DNA from 2 places in the Streptomyces sp. NPDC046862 genome. Region 2 is predicted to be linked to the other one. Evidence: riboswitches for the same ligand, from Rfam matches in the RefSeq annotation. Region 2 holds a riboswitch; the other holds the start of a gene.
The links. Region 2 has a riboswitch for glycine ahead of gcvT (glycine cleavage system aminomethyltransferase GcvT). Riboswitches for the same ligand answer to the same signal wherever they lie in the genome.
Positions count from the first base shown of each region.

Region 1: another riboswitch for glycine. It lies ahead of gcvP (aminomethyl-transferring glycine dehydrogenase); the one in region 2 lies ahead of gcvT (glycine cleavage system aminomethyltransferase GcvT).

Region 1 is NZ_JBEYXP010000004.1:333,160-336,562, forward strand. Features, by position in the region: gene gcvP (aminomethyl-transferring glycine dehydrogenase) at 1-1,569, opposite strand, end outside; glycine riboswitch at 1,745-1,839, opposite strand; gene AB0959_RS06760 (PRC-barrel domain-containing protein) at 1,961-2,329, shown strand; gene AB0959_RS06765 (DNA polymerase IV) at 2,422-3,403, opposite strand, start outside.
Region 2 is NZ_JBEYXP010000051.1:51,659-55,061, forward strand. Features, by position in the region: gene glyA (serine hydroxymethyltransferase) at 1-349, opposite strand, end outside; gene gcvH (glycine cleavage system protein GcvH) at 363-740, opposite strand; gene gcvT (glycine cleavage system aminomethyltransferase GcvT) at 857-1,990, opposite strand; glycine riboswitch at 2,157-2,271, opposite strand; gene AB0959_RS40675 (AAA family ATPase) at 2,472-3,158, shown strand; gene AB0959_RS40680 (enhanced serine sensitivity protein SseB) at 3,348-3,403, shown strand, end outside.

The DNA of each region.
Region 1 (3,403 bases), on a different contig from region 2:
CATCTCGGTGGTCGCGTTGAGCTTCATGGTGCAGGAGCCCAGCGGGATCATGCCGCGGTCGAGGGCGTAGTCGCGGTCGGCCAGCCTGCGCAGATAGCGCAGCATCGCGGTCTCGGAGCGGTACTGGTGGAAGACCGGGTGGGCCAGGTACTCGTCGGTGCGCAGCTGCGCGGCCGGCAGTGTGTCCTCGGTCGCCGCGTCCAGCGCCTCGATGTCGCCCTTGACCCCGAACGCCGTCCACACCGCGCCCAGTTGGGCCCGCGCGGTGGTCTCGTCACACGCGATCGACACCTGGTCGGCGTCCACGAGCCGGAGGTTGACGCCCTGCTCGCGCGCGGCCGCGACGACCTCGGCGGCCCGTCCCGGCACCCGCGTGGTCAGCGTGTCGAAGTAGGCGCTGTGCACCACCTCGACACCGCCCTCCGCGAGACCGGCGGCGAGGATCGTGGCGTAGCGGTGCGTACGCCGGGCGATGGCCCTCAACCCTTCGGGGCCGTGGTAGACGGCGTACAGGCCGGCCATCACGGCGAGCAGCACCTGGGCGGTGCAGATGTTGCTGGTCGCCTTCTCCCGGCGGATGTGCTGCTCCCGCGTCTGCAGGGCGAGCCGGTACGCCTTGTGTCCGTCCGCGTCCACGGAGACGCCCACGAGCCGCCCCGGCAGGCTGCGAGCGAACTTCTCGTGGACGGCCATGTATCCGGCGTGCGGCCCGCCGAAGCCCATCGGCACGCCGAAGCGCTGCGTCGTCCCGACCGCGATGTCGGCGCCCAGCTCTCCGGGCGAGGTCAGCAGGGTGAGCGCGAGCAGGTCGGCGGCCACGGTGACCAGCGCGCCCAGCTCGTGCGCCCGGTCGATGACCGGCTTGAGATCCCGGACGGCGCCGGAGGCGCCCGGGTACTGCAGGAGAACACCGTTGATCTCACGCTCGGCGATCCCGGCCGGGATGCCCTCGCTCAGATCGGCGACGACGACCTCGACACCGGTCGGCTCGGCACGCGTCTCGATCACGGCGACGGTCTGCGGCAGGGTGTCCGCGTCGACCAGGAAGAGGCCCTTCTTGTTCTTGCCCATGCGCCGGGACAGCGCCATCGCCTCGGCCGCGGCCGTTCCCTCGTCCAGCAGCGACGCACCCGAGGTCGGCAGGCCGGTCAGGTCGGCGACCATGGTCTGGAAGTTCAGCAGCGCTTCGAGGCGTCCCTGCGAGATCTCCGGCTGGTACGGCGTGTAGGCCGTGTACCAGGCCGGGTTCTCCATGACGTTCCGCAGGATGACCGGCGGCGTGAACGTCCCGTGGTAGCCCAGGCCGATCATGGAGTCCAGCACCTGGTTCCGGTCCGCGAGGGAGCGCAGCTCGGCGAGGACCTCGGCCTCGGTGCGCGCACCCGGCAGTTCCAGCGCGTCGGCGTTCTTGATCACGTCCGGAACCGCGGCGGTGGTCAGCTCCTCGAGCGAGCCGTACCCGACCTGGGCGAGCATCTTCGCTCTGGCCTCCAGATCGGGACCGATGTGGCGCTGCTCGAACGGGGTGCCCTGTTCGAGTTCGGAGAGCGGAATGCGATCGGCGGTCATTGCGGAGGCCTCCTGGTCTGACGCGACCTTCGAGGGACACCACGGCAGGGGTGTCCGGACGGCCTCCCCCTCTGTCATCTCAACCTGAGAGCTTCACCGGGCTGCCCTAGGGCCCCGGCTTTCACCGTCGGTGAGAGCGGAAGCCGTCGACACCCGCTCTGCTTTCCAGAGTGACCTCGTCCGTGCGGTACAGGGGCCTGAGAGATTCCGGGGAGGAGTTGCTCCTTCGGCGCCTCCGATGGAGCCGGAGGACTCTCCCGCACGGGGTCAGCAGCCGATGTCAGCCTACCAGCGCGACCAACGCACGCGTCTTCGAGTGGCCACCTTCCTCGATGTGCCTTTTCGTAGTCCTAGGGACGAGTTGCACCATATGCGACGACTTGGAGGGCCCGTGCAGACCGACATCGATCCGCGCAACCTGATCGGCCGCAAAGCGTTCGACCGCAAGGGCACCAAGATCGGCACCGTCGACGAGGTGTACCTCGACGACGCGACCGGGATCCCCGAGTGGGCGGCGATACGCATGGGCCTGTTCAGCCGTGACGCCTTCGTCCCCCTGGAGCCCAGCGAACTGGTGGAGGGCGCCCTCCGCGTCCCCTTCGACCGCGCCCTCATCAAGGACGCCCCCGACTTCGGCGTCGGCCGCCACCTCTCCCCGGAACAGGAACTCCAGCTCTACCACCACTACGGCCTGGACATCGCGCCTCCTCCCCCGGTGGACCGCGAGTTCGGCCAGATCGCGGGCTCGGAGGAGGCCTGAAGCGGACCGCGGACGCACGTTCACCCGTACGCCGCAACAGCCCCCGTCGCCCACGGCTCCCCCCTCTCGCTCTCGCCTCTCGCTCACGCGTCTCACATCCGGTCGACGATCTCCGACGGACGCTCCGCGCCCGAGCCGTGCGCCGCCTCGCCCACCAGCCCTGGAGCCACCACGGTCGGCCCACCCGGTATCAGCGGCAACGGATCGGCAGGCTGGAGGGCCTGGTCGTCGGTACGGAAGGTGCGGACACGGCCCGGCGCCGAGTCCGGCGTCTCGAAACGCACGGTCACCCGACCCAGCCCGCTGCCCTGCACCCACCCGTGTCCGAACTCGGTGTGCCGCACGTCGTGCCCAGCGGGCCAGCGCCGCTCGGCGGGCACCGCCTCCTCCCGGGCGGTCTCCTCCGCCGTGTCCTCGTCCTCGAGGTGGGTCTCCCCCGCCGCCTGGGCGAACAGGTCCTCCTGCGTGTAGTCGGCGAGCCCGCTGACCCCCACCCCGAGCAGCCGTACGCCTCCCGTGGTGTCCACGCCCTCCAGCAGCCGCGCCGCCGCCTCCCGCACCACGGCGGGATCGTCCGTGGGCCCGCGCAGGGTCTCGGACCGGGTCAGCGTCGAGAAGTCGTACCTCCGCACCTTCAGCACGATGGTCCGCCCGGACAGCCGCGCCCCGCGCAGCCGCCGCACGCACCGGTCCGCGAGCCGCTGCACCTCCATACGGACCCGCACACGATCGTGGATGTCCACGTCGTACGTGTCCTCCACCGACACCGACTTCGTGTCCCGCTCGGCCACCACGGGCCGGTCGTCGAGGGCCAGCGCCATGGCGTACAGACCGTGCCCGTGCGCCTTGCCCACCAGCCGCACGAGCTCGTCCTCACCCGCCTCCACGATCTCCTCGACCGTCGTGATCCCGGCCCTTCGCAGATGGTCGCCGGTAGCCGGCCCCACCCCCGGCAGGATCCGCACCGACTTCGGACCGAGCAGCGCCCTCTCGGTCCCCGGCTCGATGAGCACGAGGCCGTCCGGCTTGGCCTCCTCGGACGCGATTTTCGCGAGCATCTTGGAGGCCGCGAGC
Region 2 (3,403 bases):
CGCCGGGCTTGAGCAGCGCGAACATCGCGGCCGCGTTGGCCTGGGCGCCCGAGTGCGGCTGGACGTTGGCGTGCTCGGCGCCGAACAGCTCCTTGACGCGGTCGATGGCGATCTGCTCGACCACGTCGACATGCTCGCAGCCGCCGTAGTAGCGGCGGCCCGGGTAGCCCTCGGCGTACTTGTTGGTCAGCACCGAGCCCTGGGCCTCCATGACGGCGGCCGGAGCGAAGTTCTCCGAGGCGATCATCTCCAGGGTGGACTGCTGGCGGTGGAGCTCGGCGTCGACGGCGGCGGCGACGTCCGGGTCCAGCTCGTGCAGGGGAGCGTTCAGAAGTGACGTGTCAGCCATGCGGTACGACTCCTCAGCCGGCGGAGAAGGCGGTGTACTCGTCGGCGGAGAGCAGGTCGTCGGGCTCCTCGGTGACGCGTACCTTGAACAGCCAGCCGCCCTCGAACGGGGCGGAGTTGACCAGCGACGGGTCGTTGACCACGTCCTCGTTGGTCTCGGTGACCTCACCGCCGACCGGGGCGTACAGGTCGCTCACGGACTTGGTCGACTCCAGCTCCCCACAGGTCTCGCCCGCGGTGACGGTGGAGCCCACGTCCGGGAGCTGGACGAAGACGACGTCTCCGAGCGCGTTGGCCGCGTGCTCCGTGATGCCGACCGTCGCGACGCCGTCCTCGGCGGCCGACAGCCACTCGTGCTCCTTGCTGTAGCGCAGCTGCTGGGGGTTGCTCATGGCCTGAATTCTCCTGTACGCGAGGAAGTGGTGATGAATGGGTGGGTACTGGAAACACGCGTGAACAGCGGAAATGTGCGCGCGGCCGCGCCCGGGGCGCGCTACCGCGCCCGGCCTCACTTCTGCCGCTTGTAGAACGGCAACGCCACGACCTCGTACGGCTCGTGGGTGCCCCGGACGTCCACGCCGACACCGGGCGTGCCGGGCGCGGCGTGCGCGGCGTCGACGTACGCCATCGCGATCGGCTTGCCGAGGGTGGGGGAGGGCGCCCCGGAGGTGACCTCGCCGATCACCTCGCCGCCCGCGACCACGGCGTACCCGGCGCGCGGGACGCGACGGCCCTCGGCGACCAGCCCGACGAGGATGCGCGGCGGGTTGCTCTCGGCCTTGGCGGCGGCCTCGGTGAGCGCCTCGCGCCCCACGAAGTCGCCGTCCTTCCCGAACTTCACGACCCTTCCGAGGCCCGCGTCGAAGGGGGTGAGCGAGGTCGACAGCTCGTGCCCGTACAGGGGCATGCCCGCCTCCAGGCGCAGCGTGTCCCGGCAGGACAGCCCGCACGGGACCAGGCCGGCGCCCTCGCCCGCCTTGGTCAGCGCCTGCCACAGCTCGACGGCGTGCTCGGGCCTCACGAAGAGCTCGAAGCCGTCCTCGCCGGTGTAGCCGGTGCGGGCGATCAGGGCGGGCACGCCCGCGACGGTGCCGGGCAGCCCGGCGTAGTACTTCAGGCCGTCGAGGTCGGCGTCGGTGAGCGAGGCGAGGATCCCCGGCGACTCGGGGCCCTGGACGGCGATGAGGGCGTAGGCGTCCCGGTCGTCGCGCACGACGGCGTCGAATCCGGCGGACCGCTCCACCAGCGCGTCGAGGACCACCTGGGCGTTGGAGGCGTTGGCGACGACCAGGTAGTGAGAAGAACCGGCCTCCGTCTCGGCGAGCCGGTAGACGATCAGGTCGTCGAGGATGCCGCCGTCCTCGCGGCAGATCATGGTGTAGCGGGCGCGGCCGGCCCGGATGCCGCCGATGTCGCCGACCAGCGCGTGGTCCAGCAGCGCCGCGGCCTGCGGGCCGGTCACGGTGATCTCACCCATGTGCGAGAGGTCGAAGAGGCCCGCCCTGGTGCGGACGGCGTTGTGCTCGTCGCGCTCGGAGCCGTACCGCAGGGGCATGTCCCAGCCGGCGAAGTCGGTCATCGTCGCGCCGAGCGAGCGATGGAGGGCGTCGATCGCGGTACGGCGGAGAGGGCTGCTGCTCATCGGTTCTGCTCCCAGGGCATGAAGGGCGAGGGCGAGGGCGATCCTCCCCATCTGTCATCGGAACCTGAGAGGTTCGCCATGACCACGGATGACCCGGATGATCATGGCTTGCACCTTGGGTGGGACCCACCCCCGACTCCAGGGGCGGCCCGCTTTCCAGATGTGCCTCGCCCGCGCGGTTTACGGGGCCTGAGAGATTCAAGGGAGGGACTTGCTCCTTCGGCGTCCCAGAAGTACGTGTACGTGCCGTACTCGACTGGGAACTCTCCCGCGCGGATTCAAGCGGCCTGTATGCAGTTGGCGCGCACATCATCGCACGCCTCGCTCCGGCACGGCAGGGGCCCTCCCGTCACAGGGGACGCACGGGGATCGACCAAGGTCCACAGCCCGCTGTAGCAGGGCTGTGGCAGTACGGGGACGGAAAAGCGAGACCCTGGGATTACCTTCTCTTTACACTCGAGGGGGATGGGACTCCATACCCATGGGGAGGACGATCACGGTGAACAGGACCACGGTGTACGCGACGACCTACGGCATCGCGCTGCCCGGGCGGCCGACGGCCCCGGCCGGGGAGGCGTGCGGCCCGTTCCCGACGGCGGTCGTCCGCGACCTGAGGGAGCGCTCGGGCCGCAGCCCGCACGGACTCACGTTCGGCACGAGCGACCTCGTCGTGGTCACCGGACTCCCCGGCAGCGGCAAGTCGACCCTCATGCGGCGGGCGGTGCGCGGTCCGCGCGTCGACTCCCAGGACACCCGTGACCGCTGGGACGCCCGGCTGGCCCGTTTCCTGCCGTACGCGCTCTACCGGCCCTTCGTGCGGATCGCCCACTACGCCGGGCTGCGCCGCGCGCTGCGCACCGGCGCCGGTGTCGTCGTGCACGACTGCGGGACGCAGGCCTGGGTGCGCGGCTGGCTCGCCCGCGAGGCCCGCCGCCGGGACGGCACGCTGCATCTGCTGCTCCTCGACGTCACCCCTGACGAGGCCCGCGACGGCCAGCGTGAGCGGGGGCGCGGAGTGTCGAGTTACGCCTTCGCCCGGCATCGGGCGGTGACGGCGCGGCTGCTGAGGGGGGTCGAGAAGGGGCGGCTGCCGGAGGGGTGCGGGGGCGCGGTGCTGCTTGACCGGGCGGCGGCGGGGGTGTTGCGGCGGATTGATTTCGCGGGGTGAGGCGGCGTGTTGTCCGGGGCTTCGCCCCGGATCCCCATGGTGGCAGCCCCTTGATGCCGTATGGGATCTGCGGGGCATCTGTGGCTTGTCGCGCAGTTCCCCGTGCCCCTGACGGGGCGCGGGCCCCGATTCGCCCATTAGGGTTCAGCCACAGCAGCGGTTCGGAGAGCAAGCGGTAGGCAGCAGAAGATGGATTACGCGGCGGACTTCCCGGCACAGGCGCACCCCCATCCGCACGGCGGATG